DNA from 4 places in the Pseudomonas sp. HP_08 genome. Region 3 is predicted to be linked to each of the others. Evidence: riboswitches for the same ligand, from Rfam matches in the RefSeq annotation. Region 3 holds a riboswitch; each other region holds the start of a gene.
What was found. Region 3 has a riboswitch for cobalamin ahead of ACYAS9_RS21265 (TonB-dependent receptor). Riboswitches for the same ligand answer to the same signal wherever they lie in the genome.

Region 1 (4,188 bases), on a different contig from region 3:
AGCAGGCCTTCGGGCAGTTCGACATTCTGCAAGGCCAGCGCCGCCAGGCGCTTTTGCATCACGGCCTCGCCCGACAGCAAGCCGACAAGTTCGGCCCGTACGCCTTGCACATCGGTCAGTGCATCAAGCAGATACAGCATGCCGCCGCACTCGGCCAGAATCGGCTTGCCGGCCGCATGGTGGGCGGCAATGGCCGCGCGCATCGGCTGGTTGGCGCACAGCGTCACATGGTGCAACTCGGGATAGCCGCCGGGCAGGTACAGGCTGTCGGCGTCGGGCAGTTGCGTGTCATGGATCGGCGAAAAGAAGCTCAGCTCGGCGCCCATATTGCGCAGCAAATCAAGGCTGGCGCCGTAGGTAAAGGCAAACGCCTCGTCACGCGCGATGGCGATACGCACCCCGGCCAGCAGCGGCTCGACCGCTTGCGGCTCGGGGGCAGCAAAGCTGACCGGCGGCGGCAACGTGACTTCGCAGGTGCTGCCCAAGGCATGGGCGGCGGCGTCCAGGCGTGCATCCAGATCGTTCAGCTCGCTGGCCTGCACCAGCCCCAGGTGCCGGCTGGGCAACTCGATGCCGGTTTCGCGTGATAGCGCGCCGTACCAGCGCAGGCCTTCGGTCAGGCTGTTTTCCAGCAATTGCGCGTGGCGCACGGTGCCGACCCGGTTGGCCAGGACACCGGCAAACGGCAGGTCCGGTTGATAGCGCGCCAGCCCCAGTGCCAGCGCGCCGAAGGTCTGCGCCATGGCGGTGCCGTCGATCACGCCCAGCACCGGCACACCGAAGTGCCGTGCCAGATCGGCGCTGGACGGCGTGCCGTCGAACAGCCCCATCACGCCTTCAATCAGAATCAGATCGGCCTCGCTGGCCGCTTCCCACAACAGACGGCGGCTTTCTTCGGCACCGACCATCCACAGGTCGAGCTGATAAACCGGCGCACCGCTGGCGCGCTCCAGAATCATCGGATCAAGAAAGTCCGGCCCGCATTTGAAGACGCGCACCTTGCGTCCCTGGTTGCGATGCAAGCGGGCCAGGGCCGCCGTTACTGTGGTCTTGCCCTGCCCGGAAGCCGGGGCGGCAATCAATACAGCGGGGCATTGGCGTGCAGCGTCACTCACAGCTCGATGCCCTTTTGCGCACGAATGCCGGCCTGGAAGGCATGCTTGACCATGGCGATTTCCGACACGGTATCGGCCAGCTCGATCAGTTCGGGCTTGGCGCCGCGACCGGTGACCACCACGTGCTGCATGGGCGGGCGCGCCTGCAGGTCGCTCAGGACCTGATCCAGGTCCAGGTAGCCGTGCTTGAGGGCAATGTTGAGCTCATCGAGAATCACCAGGCCGATGGCCGGGTCACTGAGCAATTGCTTCGAGACTTCCCAGGCAGCCTCGGCGGCAGCGATGTCACGCTGGCGATCCTGGGTTTCCCAGGTAAAGCCTTCGCCCATCACGTGGTAGCGCACCTGCTCGGGAAAACGCCGGAAGAACAGCTCTTCGCCAGTGCTGTTGCGGCCCTTGATGAACTGCACCACGCCGCACTGCATGTCGTGCCCCATGGCGCGGGCAAGCATGCCGAACGCCGAGCTGCTTTTGCCCTTGCCGTTGCCGCTCAAGACCAGCAGCAAGCCGCATTCGTTGGGGGAGTTGGCAATACGCTCGTCAATAATGGCTTTTTTGCGCAGCATGCGCGCCAGATGGCGTTCGTCACGTTCGGGGGATTGGTTCATCTTCAGCTCTCCGCTGGGGGGCACGCGAAAGCAGACGACAGGACAGCATCGGGCCGCAGGCGCGTAACCCTGTGCAGAGCATCGCCCGCCGTGATGCTGTGAAAAAGTGACAGGCCGGTCTCCGGGCTCATGAGCGGGACATTGTCCCTGGCGGTGCGCCTTCCCGGGACAAACCCAGTGGCGTCGGACACAGCCTTGACTCATCTACCGTTGCGGGGGCAGCGCCGGAATCGGATGGCTCCTGACCGGCTTCCCTGTTTCACCTTGCCAATCAATGATTGCCAGGCACCTGAAACAAGCGGCGAAGGGTAGAGGGTTGGGCAAACAGCGTCAAACAGTATTGGGATTGAACCTCCCGAGCGGGCACTTCTCTACTCTTTAACCTCCTCTGGTTTTGCGAGATAACCCCGGCATGTTCAGACTCGACCCGCGTTACGCAATCATTCTGCTCACCGCTGGCGGCCTTGCAGCCTGTGGCGAAACCTCCAAGCTGCAAGTCGCCGACGGCTTCGGCCCTGATCCGCAATTGCCCGAGCCCAACAAGACCCTGATCCCGACGGTCAATATCGCTCCGGCCATCGGCTGGCCGGAAGGCGGCAAACCGGTCGCCGCACCGGGCACGCAAGTGGTGGCGTTCGCCGAGGGTCTGGACCATCCACGCTGGCTGTATGCGTTGCCCAATGGCGATGTGCTGGTGGCCGAGTCCAACGGGCCGGCCAAGGAAAGCTCGGGCCTGCGCGACTGGGTGTCGCAGAAGGTCATGAGCCGCGCCGGTGCCGGCGTGCCCAGCGCCAACCGCATCACCCTGCTGCGCGATGAAAACCGCGACGGCATCGCCGAGACCCGCTCGGTGTTGCTGGAAAACCTCAATTCGCCGTTCGGCATCACGCTGGTGGACAACACCTTATATGTGGCCGACACAGACCGCCTGATCAGTTTTCCATATGAAAGCGGCCAGACCCGCATCAGTGCAGCGGCCACCAAAGTCACTGACCTGCCCGGCGGCCCGCTTAATCACCACTGGACCAAGAACGTGATTGCCAGCAAAGACGGCAGCAAGCTGTATGTCACCGTCGGCTCCAACAGCAATGTCGGCGAAAACGGCATGGACCAGGAACAAGGCCGGGCCGCCATCTGGGAGGTGGACCGCGCCTCGGGCCAGAAACGCATCTTCGCTTCGGGCCTGCGCAATCCCAACGGCATGGACTGGGAACCTGTGACCGGCAAGTTGTGGACAGCGGTCAACGAGCGTGACGAGATCGGCAGCGATCTGGTGCCCGACTATGTGACCTCGGTGCAGGACGGCGGCTTTTATGGCTGGCCCTACAGTTATTACGGTCAGCATGTCGACAAGCGTGTCGAGCCGCAAAACCCGGAACTGGTCGCCAAGGCCATCGCGCCGGACTACGCGGTAGGCCCGCACACCGCTTCGCTGGGCCTGGTATTCGCTGACGGCAAAACCCTGGCCGCGCCATTCAATCAGGGTTTGTTCATCGGCCAGCACGGCTCATGGAACCGCAAGCCGCACAGTGGTTACAAGGTGGTGTTTATTCCGTTCAAGGACGGCAAGCCCGCTGGTCAACCGATCGATGTGCTGACAGGCTTTTTGAACAAGGAGGAAAAAGCCCAGGGTCGCCCGGTCGGCGTGATCAACGATCAGCGCGGTGGCTTGCTGGTGGCCGATGATGTAGGCAACAAGATCTGGCGGGTGACCTCAACGCAATGAGGCGGGAACCGGCCGCTGCAATCAGCGGCCGTTCTGTGCCAGGTTTTCCGGGTGGATAATGCGCTTGGCATTCAGATAGGCTTTCTGCCAATACGGCTTGCTCAGGCTGTCGAGCTTGACCGTGCCGCCCGTGGCCGGGGCATGCACGAAGCGGCCTTCGCCGACATAGATACCGGCATGCGATACCTGCGAGCCGCCTGAGGTGGCGAAAAACACCAGGTCGCCGGTCTGCAGCTGCTCGCGACCGACAGTGGGCGCATTCATCACGATCATGTCGCGCGTGGAGCGCGGCAGGCTGATGCCGGCCATGTCACGGTAGACATAACTGATCAGGCCACTGCAATCGAATCCGGAATCGGGGGTATTGCCGCCCCAGCGATACGGCGTACCCACCAGGCTAAAGGCGCGGAACAGCACGTCTTCGACAGCTGCCGAAGGCACGGTGGCAGGCGCGGCCAGTACAGGGCGCTGAACGATACGGGGTTGCGGGGGCGGCGGCGCGCTGGCACAGGCACCCAGCAGCGCAGCAAGGGAAATTACAGCCAGGCGCAATGTCATCGACATAACCACAACTTCTCCATCCGGATGCGGCCTAGTTGCCGAAAGCAAAAACCCGGTCAGAGACCGGGCATCACGTCATTTATGGCGTTTGATAGTAGCTGGTTTCACGCTGGTCGAGGTCATCGCAGTGGTTTGTACTTCACCGGCGGCGGGCGCCATGACCAAAGCACGCTTGGCC
Region 2 (4,188 bases), on a different contig from region 3:
GATCAGGATGATCCGTGCGTGTTGCAGCACCTCTTCGACATACAGGTCGACCGAGGCGTGGTTCTGCACCTGCATCGGGTTGGCCAGGCGCAGGCTCGGGTAATCATCGGGCAGTTGCTGCGCCGCCTCGGCCAGCAAGGCCAGGCTGGAGTCGCCGCTGCAGAGAATCACCAGCTCGGCGGGGGTTTGCCCGAGGTCGGCGATGCTGTCGTCCGGTACAAAACCACCGGGCTGGGTTCTCAGCAGGTGCATGGATCAGCCAGCCAGTGCCGCGTGCAGACGCGCTTCGAGAACGGCCGCGTCCAGTTCCTGGCCGATCAGCACCAGTTGCGTGGCGCGTTCTTCATCGGCGCGCCAGGCGCGGTCGAAATGCTTGTCGAAACGGGTGCCGACACCCTGCACCAGCAGGCGCATCGGTTTGCCGGGGATGGCCACAAAGCCTTTGACGCGCAGGATGCCGTACTCGACCACCAGTTGCGTCAGGGCCGCGAGCAGGCGTGCTTCGTCGGCTTCGGGCAGTTTGATCGAGATCGAGTCGAAGGCATCGTGATCATGGTCGTCGTGATCGTCGCCTTCGTGATGATCGTGGTGGGTCTTGCGCCCGTCGATGTGCAGCTCCGACTCGGCGCCCAGGCCCAGCAATACGCTCAGCGGCAGGCGGCCGTTGCTGGCTTCGATGACCTTGACCGCGGGCGGCAGCTCTTCGGCGACTTCAGCGCGCACCGCCGCCAGGCCTTCGGCGTCGATCATGTCGGCTTTATTGAGGATTACCAGATCGGCACTGGCCAGTTGATCAGCGAACAGCTCGTGCAGCGGCGATTCGTGGTCCAGGTTCGGGTCCAGCTTGCGCTGCGCGTCGACCTGATCCGGGTAAGCGGCGAAGGTGCCGGCCTTGACTGCCGGGCTGTCGACCACGGTGATGACCGCATCCACCGTGCAGGCATTGCGGATTTCCGGCCACTGGAAGGCCTGGACCAGCGGCTTGGGCAGCGCCAGGCCCGAGGTTTCAATCAGGATATGATCCAGGTCGCCACGGCGCTCGACCAGTTCGCGCATGACCGGGAAGAACTCTTCTTGCACGGTGCAGCACAGGCAGCCGTTGGCCAGCTCGAAGATACGGCCGCTGGCCTCTTCTTCAGTGCAGCCGATGGTGCATTGCTTGAGGATTTCACCGTCGATGCCCAGCTCGCCGAACTCGTTGACGATCACCGCGATGCGCCGGCCTTCGGCGTTGTCGAGCATGTGCCGCAGCAGCGTGGTTTTACCCGAGCCCAGAAAGCCGGTGACGATGGTGACGGGAAGCTTGGCGAGAGTTTTCATCGGATGCCCTTTGGCAATGCGGCGGGCAAGCAGGACGACCACCGCACGCCGTGCGCACAGTGCGAATCGCCACCGGATCACCCCGCCCGGTTGTAGTGAGAATTCGGTTGAGGCAGGTCTCCTGGCTGGCGGTGGCCTTGAAGGCATCCGGCGCGCCTTCCCGCTTGCGCAGTGGCTGTGCGACGAACATGACCGCTTACAGTTGCGGGGGCAGCTACGGCTTGACCGTATTCCCGTCTTAGCCTTGCCTGTACAGGTCAAGGAACCTCAAGGGCGCAAGGCTACGCAGTGGCCGCTGACAGGTCAATGTCGAGATTGACGTTGGCCGTGCCCCATGATCTTCTACACACCTTGTTACGGGTGCCCTTCACAGGGTGAAACGGGAAACCGGTGCTGCGTCTGTGTTTTTCAAGCGACGCAAAGTCCGGTGCTGCCCCCGCAACGGTAAGCGAGTGAGGAGTCAATCCACTGTGCCCTCGGGCATGGGAAGGCGATTCCTGGCAGATGCTCCAAGCATCCCTCGCGAGCCCGGAGACCGGCCCGCAATCGAATTCAGACACCCCGCGGTGGGCGGGCGCAGTCGATACCTGCCCGTGTTCGCTGGCCGGTGTCCGTGCGCATGCCTGCCCTTCACACCTGCCCTTCACTCAAGAGGCACGCAGCATGTCGATCATCAGCAGCAGCCATTCAGCCGCTACCCCCACGACCCTCAGCCAGCGCCTGACCGCCGCCATCGGCGCCGTTCTGCTCGGCTGCAGCCTGGTGTATTTCGCCGGCTTCTCGCACATCGATGCCGTGCACAACGCCGCGCACGACACCCGGCACAGCGCCGCCTTTCCTTGCCATTGAGACCTGAACCCATGTTCAAGCGAATTGTGCAGACAGCCGGTTTCAGCGGCCTGCTCGCGGCCCTGCTGTTGACCCTGGTGCAAAGCCTGTGGCTGACGCCGTTGATTCTTGAAGCAGAAACCTTCGAGCAGGCGCCTGCCGCTCAAGAGCATTCCCATGAGCCGGGCGCTGCTGCGCATGTGCATGAACACGACGAAGAAGCCTGGTCGCCGGAAGATGGCTGGCAGCGCCTGCTGTCGACCACCGGCGGCAACCTTGTGGTCGCCGTGGGTTTTGCCTTGATGCTGGCCGGGCTTTATACCCTGCGCGCACCGGGCAGCGCGGTTCAGGGGCTGTTCTGGGGACTGGCCGGGTTTGCGGTATTTGTTCTGGCACCCACGCTGGGATTGCCACCGGAATTGCCGGGCACCGCAGCGGCCGATCTTGGCCAGCGCCAGACCTGGTGGATTTCCACCGCCGCGGCAACGGCCGCCGGTCTTGCGCTGATCGTCTTCGGTCGAGGCGCACTGCTCAAGCTGCTGGGTGTTGCCTTGCTGGTGGTGCCGCACGTGATCGGCGCGCCACAGCCGGAGCAGCATTCCAGCCTGGCGCCTGAAGCACTGGAGTCGCAGTTTATCGTCGCCTCCCTGGTAACCAATGCACTGTTCTGGGCAGCATTGGGTGCGATCAGCGCCTGGCTGTTCCGTCGCGGCCGGCATGCCGGGCAATACTGATAGACCGTTGTTGGCGATCGGCCTGGGCTGCCAACAAGGCTGCCCGGCCGAGGTGCTGCTGGACCTGATCGAGCGCAGCCTGCATGAGTACGGCCTGAAGACCAGCGCGATCAGTGCGCTGACCTCTATCGACAGCAAGCGTGACGAACCAGGCCTGCGGCAACTGGCCGGGCAGCTTGGCTTGCCGCTGGTGTTTTTCAGTGCGGCGCAGTTGCAGGTAAATGAAGGCCAGTTGACCCATCGCTCGGCGCTCGCCTTCGAGCGCACCGGCTGTCATGGCGTTGCCGAAAGTGCCGCGCTGGCAATGGCCAGCCAGTTGAGCGGTGCCCCTTCCCGGCTGCTGATCGAGTACCGGAAAAACCGCCAGGCGACATTGGCCTTGGCAATCAGCCCATCAAGGGGCGGATAATGCCGGCTTTGATTCAAGCTTCCGGAGTGTTCATTGACTGTTTATTTCATCGGCGCCGGCCCCGGCGACCCGGAACTGATCACCGTCAAGGGCCAGCGTCTGATCCGTAGCTGCCCGGTGATTATTTATGCAGGTTCGCTGGTACCCATGGCGGTGCTGGAAGGCAATAACGCCCGTCAAGTGGTCAACAGTGCCGAGTTGCACCTCGAACAGATCGTCGCCTTGATGAAATCTGCTCATGCACAGGGCCTGGATGTCGCTCGTGTCCATTCCGGCGACCCGAGCCTGTATGGCGCCATTGGCGAGCAGATTCGCTGCCTGCGCGAGCTGGATATTCCGTTCCAGATCATCCCCGGCGTCACCGCGACAGCGGCGTGCGCGGCGTTGCTGGAAAGCGAGCTGACCCTGCCTGATATTGCCCAAAGCGTGATCCTGACCCGCTTTGCCGACAGCACCGAGATGCCTGCCGGTGAAGCACTCGGCGACCTGGCGCGGCACGGCACGACCATGGCGATTCACTTGGGGGTCAAGAATATCGGGCGGATTGTCGATGAGTTGCTGCCGCATTACGGCGCCGATTGCCCGATTGCCGTGGTGCATCGCGCCAGCTGGCCGGACCAGGATTGGGTGCTGGGCACGCTTGCGGACATTGAGCAGAAGGTAACGGCCAAAGGCTTCAGGCGTACGGCGTTGATTCTGGTTGGGCGGGTATTGGCAGCGGACAATTTTGCCGAGTCATCGCTGTACCGGGCGGGACACGCACATTTGTACAGGCCGTAGGAGCGCGCTTGCCCGCGACCGAGTGCGCAGCGCTCGCAAAATCTCGGAAACGCTGAAAATTTACGACTGCTAACGCAGCCGGTCGCGGGCAAGCGCGCTCCTACAGGGGAGCGCTGC
Region 3 (4,188 bases):
CCAAAAAAGGTGCGCTTGACCTGGAGCATGGCTCGATCAGTGAACTGAGCCACGCCCTGGCCTCGCTGCCCGAGCGCATCGTCGGCAATATGCCGGGGCTGCTGCTGATTTTCGGCCTGCTGGGCACTTTTCTAGGCCTGGGCATGGCGCTGGACAAGGCCTCGGGCGTGCTGCAAGGCAGCGCCGATTCGCTCAATGCCATGAGCGATTCGCTGTCGCAACTGACCGGGATGATGAAAGACCTGGGCTCGAAGTTCAAAACCTCGACCTGGGGCATCATCGCCTTCATCGTGCTCAAGCTCTGGGAGGCGTCGCGCTGGTCCGCCGACAGCCGCCGCACCGACTGGTGCGTGCGGCAAATGAAGCAGGCCATGGACCACAACCGCACCGCGCTGCGTGAGCACAGCGACGCACGCGATCGCCAGGCCCGCGAAGCGCTGGAGCGGGTCGGTGAGCGGCTGGTGCAGGCGATCAATGCGCAATCGCAGTTGCTGGCCGGGGAATTCAAGGGACTCAAGCTGCTGAACATGCAGATGGCCAAGCAGACCCAAGGCCAGCATGAAGCGCTGGTCGAGCAATTCACCGCGCTGAGCAACCAGATCGGCGAAGGCAATCATTCTCTGGCCAGTCTCGATCGACAGGCAGCGGCCTCCGGGCAGCAGCTTGAGCAGCTCACGATTCTGGCCGGGCAGCAGAATCCGCAAGCGCAGGAACAGCATGATCTGCTGATCAGTCATCTGGCGACACTGGCCACCCTGACCGAAGAGAGCAACCTGTCGCTGGACAGCCTCGACCACCGTGCCGAACGTGCCACGCTGCAGCTGGATGAATTGCAGTCGCTGGAGCGGCAACTGGCGCAACAGGCCCAGGGGCATCACGGCATTCTGATCAAGCAGTTAATGACCCTCGGCACCCAGGCCGGCGATGGCAACCGCTCACTGGCCAGCCTGGATGAGCGCACCGAGCAGGTGGTGCAGCAATGGCATGCGGCGACGGCGCAATTGCAGGAATCGGTCGATACGATTGCAGGCAGCGTGAATGGGCTCGCCGATAAAATCGAGACGCTTAACCTGCGTGACCCGGCATGAAAGACAAACCCAATGAATGGGTGTCCATCTCGGACCTGATGGCCGGGGTCATGGCGGTGATCATGCTGATGCTGGTGGTCTCGGTGTTGCAGAACAAGGTGGGTGAAGCCGCCAGCAAAGCCGAGCAACAGGCCACTGAGGCCGCGCGCAGCCAGGGCTTGAACGCCTTGCTGACGGAGATGAAGGCCGATCTTGAACGCACCGGCGAAGCCACGCTGGTCGAGATCGACATTGCCAACCGCCGCCTGACCTTGCCCGATGACGCCTTCGCCCGTGGCAGTGCCTGCATCACCCCGGCCACCCGCGCGGTGCTAGGCAAGCTGAGCGTGCGCATCGCGGCGTTCATTCAGGACTCGGCGCAGGCACAGGTGCTGGTCGAGGGCCATACCGATAACCTGCCGGTGGCGCGTCCGGTCACCGACTTTGCGCGCTTTTGCACGGTGTACGACGACAACTACACGCTGTCGGCGGCCCGTGCCCGCGAAGCACGCAAGCTGCTGGTGCAGACGCTCGATGCACAGCAGGCGATGCGCGTGGTGGTGGCCGGCTACGGCGACTCGCGGCCAAAACCGGGCATCGATCCAGGCAGCGCCTTGAACCGCCGGGTCGAGATTCAACTGGTCATGGCCAGACCCACCACGTATTGACGCAGCCCCTGATCGGTGGTCATATGCCGCCCCAGTTTCAGGTGCCCCATGCCGCCGTGCATGGGGTGAAACGGGAAGCCGGTGCGTCACCTCAAGTGATTAGTCCGGCGCTGCCCCCGCAACGGTAAGCGAGCGAACCCTTCGACAGACCACTGTGCGTCAGCATGGGAAGGTGAAGGTTTCATGATCCTCGCAAGCCCGGAGACCGGCCTGAAGCCCACGTGTGAGGCTCCACTATCACACTCGCTTGGCAATTCCCGCGGTGGGCGGGCGCAGGCCGGTACTCGTGCGCCTGTGCGTGCGATTCCCTATGCGTTATTCCCTCCGGGTTCATTCTTTCCTGATCGAGTTGGAATAGCATGTCCCGTTTCTCCCCTTTGCACCTGCAACGCTCGCTGCAACTGAGCCTGCTGCCCCTGCTGACTTTTTCTGCCGCCGCCCCAGGCGCAGAGTCGGCGCTTACCTTGCCGGCCACCAGCGTCAACGAGGTCGCCGAACACACCACCAGCCCCCTGAACACACCACAGGCCACCGGCTCGCGGCTTGCCCTGACGTCCTTGCAGACCCCGGCCAGCGTCAGCCGCATCGACAGCAAGACCATCGAACAGCGCAATAACCAGAGCGTGCAGGAAGCGGTCAGCCGCGCACCGGGCATTTCCAGCATCGCTGCACCCGGCAATGGCAACACCGCGCTGTCGGCGCGAGGCTTCACCGGCCATGAGTCGGTGATGACCCTGTTCGACGGCTCGCGGCTGTACACCGGTTTCGGCACCCAGACCTTTCCGGTCGACACCTGGATGGTCGATCACATCGATGTGCTCAACGGTCCGGCGTCGGTCTTGTACGGTGAAGGCGCCACGGGCGCGACGATCAATGTGGTGTCGAAAAAACCCTTCGACGGCGCGATCCGCAATCGCCTGCGCGTCGGCTATGGCTCGTACGATCGCCAGCAGACCGCGCTGGACAGCGGCGGCTCGCTGAGCGACAGCCTGAGTTATCGCCTGACCCTCAACCAGCAGCAAAGCAACGGCTGGGTCGACCATGGCGACTCGCGCAGCAATGCCATCAGTACCGCGCTGCGCTGGCAAGCCACGGACAGCCTGAGTTTTACCTTCGCCCACGAGCGCGGCGACAGCGAGCCAGCGGCGTATTTCGGCACGCCGCTGATCGATGGCCGCTACCGTGACAGCCTGCGTGACGAGAACTACAACATCCGCAACGCCGTTCAGCGCTACAACGACGAGTGGACCCGGCTCAACACCGACTGGCAGATCAACGATGCCGTCAGTGCCAGCAACCAGTTGTACTGGATCAAGAGCCGCCGTCACTGGCGCAATGCCGAGGCCTACACCTGGGACAGCAGTCGCAATCGGTTACTGCGCAGCGACTACCTGGAAATCAAACACGACCAGGAACAGATCGGCGACCGCCAGACCTTCACCTTCCAGCATTCGCTGTTCGGCCTGGACAGCCGCACCGTGGTCGGCACCGAGTACAACAAGATCCGTTTCGAGGTCGGCAATAACTCGCCGTACAACGATGTCGGCGGCGACTTCATCGACCCGTGGCAACCGGCGCCGGCGTATTTCCAGAGCCAGTCGCCCTACCAGCCGCTGGCCGATACCCAGACCCGCACCTTCGCCCTGTTTGCTGAAAACCGCCTGCAATTGTCCGAGCGCTGGTCGCTGGTGACCGGCATTCGCCGCGACCAGAATCACCTTGATCGCAGCGACCAACGCGCCGGCACCCGCAGCGATCGCAGCCTGAGCGGCGGCAACTGGCGCGCCGGCCTGGTGTTCGCAGTCACCGATCAACTGTCGCTGTATGGCCAGTATTCGACCAGCGAAGACGGGATCAGCAACCTGATCACCCTCAACCCGACCCAGCAACAGATGGACCTGACCGAGGCGAAGCAGACCGAGTTCGGCTTGAAGCAGCAGTTCTGGGACGGCCGTGGCGAGTGGACGCTGGCGGCCTATCACATCGTCAAGAAAAAGGTACTGACCCTCGACCCGGTCACGCGCCTGAGCCAACAAGTTGGTCAGCAGTCTTCCGATGGCCTGGAAGCCAGCCTCGACCTGCAACTGGGGCATGGCTGGCAGGTCGCCGCCAACGCCTCGGTGGTGCGTGCCGAATACGATGACTTCAATGAAGTGGTCAATGGCCAGGTGGTTTCGCGGGCCGGCAATCGCCCCAGCGATGTGCCAAGGCGTACCGCCAACCTGTGGCTGAACAAGGCCGTCACCGAGCAACTGGACGCCGGCGTCGGCCTGCGTTACGTCGATGCCCGCTATGCCAACACCGCCAATACCGCTCAGGTGCCGGGCTACACGGTGGTCGATGCCAACCTCGACTGGCAGGTGCTGCCCGATGTCAGCCTGGGCCTGCAACTGTACAACCTGTTCGACCGGCGTTATGCGGCCACCGCGCAGAACACCGCTCAGCAATGGCTA
Region 4 (4,188 bases), on a different contig from region 3:
GCGCCGATCAGCGCGGTGATGACCCCGACCGGCAGGGTCTGGCCCTTGATCAGCGTGCGCGACAGCACATCGGCGGCAATCAGAAACAGCGCGCCGCACAATGCGCTGACCGGCACCAGTCGCGCGTGGCGCACGCCGACCAGCATGCGCACCGCATGCGGAATCACCAGGCCGACAAAACCGATGGAGCCGACAATCGACACCATCACCGCCGTAATCAACGCCGCGCAGGTAATCAGCAGCACCTGCACACGGCGCACCGGAATGCCCAGCGAGGCGGCCGAATCGCTGCCGAACATGAACGCATCCAGCGCCCGCCGATGCCACATGCACACCAGCAGGCCGGCCAGCACCACCGGCACCGCCAGCCATACCGAATGCCAGCGCACCCCGCTGAGGTTGCCGAGCAGCCAGAACATGATGCCGCGCGCCTGTTCGGAACTGGCCGACTTGGTGATCAAAAACGAGGTCAGGGCATTGAACAACTGCGAGCCGGCAATGCCCGCCAGAATGATGTGCCCGGCGGCGCTGGAACCCTGGGAAGAACGGGCGAGCAGGGTGACCATCGCGAATGCCGCCATGGCGCCGACAAACGCGCCGGCCGATAACGAAATCGCCCCGGCTCCCAGGCCCAGCAACGCCACCAGCACCGCGCCGGTCGAGGCGCCGGCCGAAATTCCCAGCAGGTAAGGCTCGGCCAGCGGGTTGCGCAGCAGCGACTGCAACACCACGCCCGACAGCGCCAGGCCGGCGCCACAGGCGGCAGCGACGATGGCGCGGGTCAGGCGGTAATTCCAGATGATGCCTTCATCGATAGGGTCGACCGGGTAACCGGCGCTCCACAGTTTATTGGCCAGGATCTGCCAGACCACTTCCATGCTGATGCGGGTTTCGCCGATGGCGGCGCCGGCGATCACCGCCAGCACCAGCACGACGCTCACCCACAGCACATGGCCCAGCACGACCTGGATTTTCATTTGGATTTGTTGAACCGGTCAGCGGCGTCGGCCAGTTCTTCGATGCCGGTGAACATGCGCAGGCTGGCCTGCATGGCGTCGGCATCGATGATGACGATGCGGTCGTTTTTCACCGCGTCCATGTTGCGCGTCACCGGGTCCGACTTGAGAAATTCCAGTTTTCGGGTGTAGTCGTCAGCCGGGAAGCGGCGACGGTCCATGCGTGCGATCACCAGAATGCTCGGGTTGGCCTTGGCGATGGTTTCCCAGCCAACGGTCGGCCACTCTTCATCGGACTCGACGATATTGCGCATGCCCAGGCTGTTGAGCATGAAGTCCGGGATGCCCTTGCGGCCGGCCACGTACGGGTCGATATCAAGGTCGGCGCTGGAGAACCAGAACACCGCCGACACATCCTTGGCCTTGTTGCGGTCAACGTTGGCCAGAGCCTTGGCCAGCCGTGCCTTCAGCTCGCTGACCACCTGCTCGCCGCGATCCTGAACATCGAAGATCTGCGCCAGTTGCTCGACACTCTTGTAGATGGTGTCGATGCGAAACGGCTCCAGGCGCGTGCCGTCGGCGCCGACCAGGTTGTCCTTGCCTTCACAGTCGGACGGCATGATGTAGGTCGGAATCTTCAGGTCATGAAACTGCTCGCGGGTGCCGACCACGCCCTGTTTGCCGACCATCCATTCCAGTTGCACGGCCACCAGCCCCGGACGCTTGCCGATCACCGCCTCAAAGCTTGGGTCGTTGTCGGCCAGGCGCTCGACCTTGTCGTTCTGTTCCTTGAAGCGCGGCTGCACATTGTTGAACCACAACGACGTGCCAGCCAGGCGCTCGCCCAGGCCCAGCTCATAGAACATCTCGGTGCCGGCCTGGCCGATGGTCACTGCCTTGTCCGGTGCCTTGGCGAAGGTCAGCGGCATGCCGCAGTTTTCCAGGGTCAACGGGTACTGAGTGGGCGCGGCGAGGCTCAGGCCGGAAAAGCCCAGAGCAGCAAACAGGGTGGCCAGGCGGGGCAGTGACATGAAAGGCGATCTCCATTCGTACAAAAGCGGGGCGCAGTGTACAGGCAGGAAATACATCGCGGCCGCTTCCCGACCGGCAGGAGGCAGCAAGACACACGGCCGACAGGCGTGCGCGGATGTCCTTCCCGGACACCCCGCCGGTCAGTAAAAGTGTGTGTCGGCAGGTCTCCTGACTGGCACGTCTACGCCTTGCTCCGGCCTTCCCGGGTTGACCCAGTGACCTCAATGGAGCGGCTCGATGCCTACAGTTGCGGGGGCAGTTTCGTTGTTGGCGCGTGCGGGCACGGCCTGCGAATTCCCTGTTAGTTCCTCTCGGAAACCGACGGGCGGCATGGTAAACGATCAACCAGCAAGTCGCTAATTGTTTGTCGCCAGCCGTTGCAGGCAATTGATCAAATGCAGACGCATCGCCGCGCGGGCCGTGTCGCTGTCCTGATGGCGGATGGCGGTGAAGATCTGCTCCTGCTCGCGGCTCTGGGCATCCGGGTCCTGGGCATCGGCCAGCACCGGTTGAGTGCCGAAGCCGGTGCCGATGCGCGGCAGGATGCTGCTGCCCAACTGATTCATCACGTCGGTGAAAAAACTGTTGGTGGTGCACAGGGCGATCTGGCGGTGAAACTCATAGTCGGCCTGCAGCGTGTCGCCGCCCTGGCGGGCACACACCTGCAACCGGTGCAGGGCCTGGGCAATGGCTTCAAGTTGTTCCGGAGTGCGGCGCCGGGCGGCGAGGGCGGCGGCCTCCGGCTCCACACTCAGGCGCAGTTCCAGTATGGCGACAGCGTCCTGGCGGCTGCCGAGGTGTGGCTGCTCGGCGGTGACACTGCGCGGTTGCGAGGCATCGACGACAAAGGTGCCGATGCCGTGGCGGGTCTCGACCAGACCTTCGGCCTGCAAACGCGACATGGCCTCGCGCACCACGGTGCGGCTGACGCCGTTATCACGACTGATGGCCAGCTCGGTCGGCAGTTTTTCACCGCTCCTGATCTCGCCCTCGCGAATTTTGCGCGAGAGCTCGGCGACCAGTTGCCGGGTCAGGTTGGAGCGACGGCCCGAGGCGGGAGAAGGGTGTTCCATGTCGATGGGGAAATCCTCACGCGCCGGTGCCGATTGATGAAGAAAATGAGCAACAGCAAGCCGAACAGAGTCGCCACTACTGAACGCTGCGACGGGTGCCCTTGGCCACCCGACTGCTCCAAAAAAGAAAGTGCTGCGCTCGGGGTTCAGCCGATGCGCTGCGTATACGCGGGGAGTCTTTCTTCGCCCGGAAGGGCGTGGACAGGATCGGGTAGTCGCGTGACACGGGTGCGGATAATGGTCATGACGGCCTGCTGATTTTGTAATTATTAGGGCTTTATTTATATGTTGTCATACAACTTGGTGGCGATTATTCGTCTGTGCAGCGGCCCGTGTCAATAGGTTGTGTGATGAATTTTATAGGTTTTCTGCGTTTTTCAGCATGCCGGAGTCGATAAAGAGGCAAAAGGCCGAGATATTTTCACGAAGATGTCATACCTCGAAGTCGCTGCCCGCCCTCCAGATCCAGCGTCCGTGAAAACAGCCGCGCCACACCGGGCTGGTGGGTAATGCCGACCACCAGCGTGTTGGGCAGTGCCTGGCGCACCGTCGTCAACAACTGGCAGGCGCTTGGCTCATCCAGCTGGTTGGTGGCTTCGTCCAGGTACAACGTTTGCGGCGCATACAACAAGACGCGGGCAATGCCCAGGCGCTGTTGCTCACCGCCCGACAATTCGCGGGCCCACTCGCATTGCGCCTCCAGGCGACCCGCCAGGTGGCCGAGACCCACCTGTTGCAATGCTTCGCTCAGGCGCTCGTCCGGCGGGCAGACGCTGGCCGGGTAGGCCAGTAACTGGCGCAGCGGCAGGTTGGGCAGATAAGGCTGTTGCGGAATCAACAGGCTGCTGCCGCCCGGCAATTGCCAGCAGCCGTGATACCACGGCCACAAGCCTTGCAGGGTGCGCAGCAAGGTCGATTTGCCCAGCCCGCTGCGGCCTTCGATGCGCAGCCACTGGCCGGGCGTGGCGATCAGGTTGAGGTTTTTCAGCAGCGGCTTGCCGTTGGGCAACTGCACTTGCAGGTTGTCCAGGCGCAACACCGAGCCGCGCGGGCACTCGCACACCTGGCAGCGGGTGGTGGCGATGGCCTGTTGAAACTGCCCGAGCCGCTCGATTGCGGCGCTGAGC

Region 1: another riboswitch for cobalamin. It lies ahead of cobO (cob(I)yrinic acid a,c-diamide adenosyltransferase); the one in region 3 lies ahead of ACYAS9_RS21265 (TonB-dependent receptor).
Region 2: another riboswitch for cobalamin. It lies ahead of ACYAS9_RS27755 (CbtB domain-containing protein); the one in region 3 lies ahead of ACYAS9_RS21265 (TonB-dependent receptor).
Region 4: another riboswitch for cobalamin. It lies ahead of ACYAS9_RS29250 (ABC transporter substrate-binding protein); the one in region 3 lies ahead of ACYAS9_RS21265 (TonB-dependent receptor).

Annotation. Positions count from the first base shown of each region.
Region 1 covers NZ_JBTOQC010000003.1:178,910-183,097, forward strand. The annotation lists gene ACYAS9_RS04875 (cobyrinate a,c-diamide synthase) at 1-1,115, opposite strand, end outside; gene cobO (cob(I)yrinic acid a,c-diamide adenosyltransferase) at 1,112-1,723, opposite strand; cobalamin riboswitch at 1,819-2,031, opposite strand; gene ACYAS9_RS04885 (PQQ-dependent sugar dehydrogenase) at 2,136-3,449, shown strand; gene ACYAS9_RS04890 (C40 family peptidase) at 3,471-4,013, opposite strand; gene ACYAS9_RS04895 (C40 family peptidase) at 4,086-4,188, opposite strand, start outside.
Region 2 covers NZ_JBTOQC010000051.1:270,324-274,511, reverse strand. The annotation lists gene cobN (cobaltochelatase subunit CobN) at 1-252, opposite strand, end outside; gene cobW (cobalamin biosynthesis protein CobW) at 256-1,320, opposite strand; cobalamin riboswitch at 1,415-1,605, opposite strand; cobalamin riboswitch at 1,662-1,878, shown strand; gene ACYAS9_RS27755 (CbtB domain-containing protein) at 1,984-2,169, shown strand; gene ACYAS9_RS27750 (CbtA family protein) at 2,181-2,882, shown strand; gene ACYAS9_RS27745 (cobalamin biosynthesis protein) at 2,866-3,291, shown strand; gene cobM (precorrin-4 C(11)-methyltransferase) at 3,325-4,071, shown strand.
Region 3 covers NZ_JBTOQC010000025.1:14,970-19,157, reverse strand. The annotation lists gene ACYAS9_RS21275 (hypothetical protein) at 1-1,088, shown strand, start outside; gene ACYAS9_RS21270 (OmpA/MotB family protein) at 1,085-1,735, shown strand; cobalamin riboswitch at 1,758-1,963, shown strand; gene ACYAS9_RS21265 (TonB-dependent receptor) at 2,095-4,188, shown strand, end outside.
Region 4 covers NZ_JBTOQC010000053.1:46,186-50,373, reverse strand. The annotation lists gene ACYAS9_RS29255 (FecCD family ABC transporter permease) at 1-977, opposite strand, end outside; gene ACYAS9_RS29250 (ABC transporter substrate-binding protein) at 974-1,987, opposite strand; cobalamin riboswitch at 2,130-2,326, opposite strand; gene ACYAS9_RS29245 (FadR/GntR family transcriptional regulator) at 2,345-3,061, opposite strand; gene ACYAS9_RS29240 (ABC transporter ATP-binding protein/permease) at 3,483-4,188, opposite strand, start outside.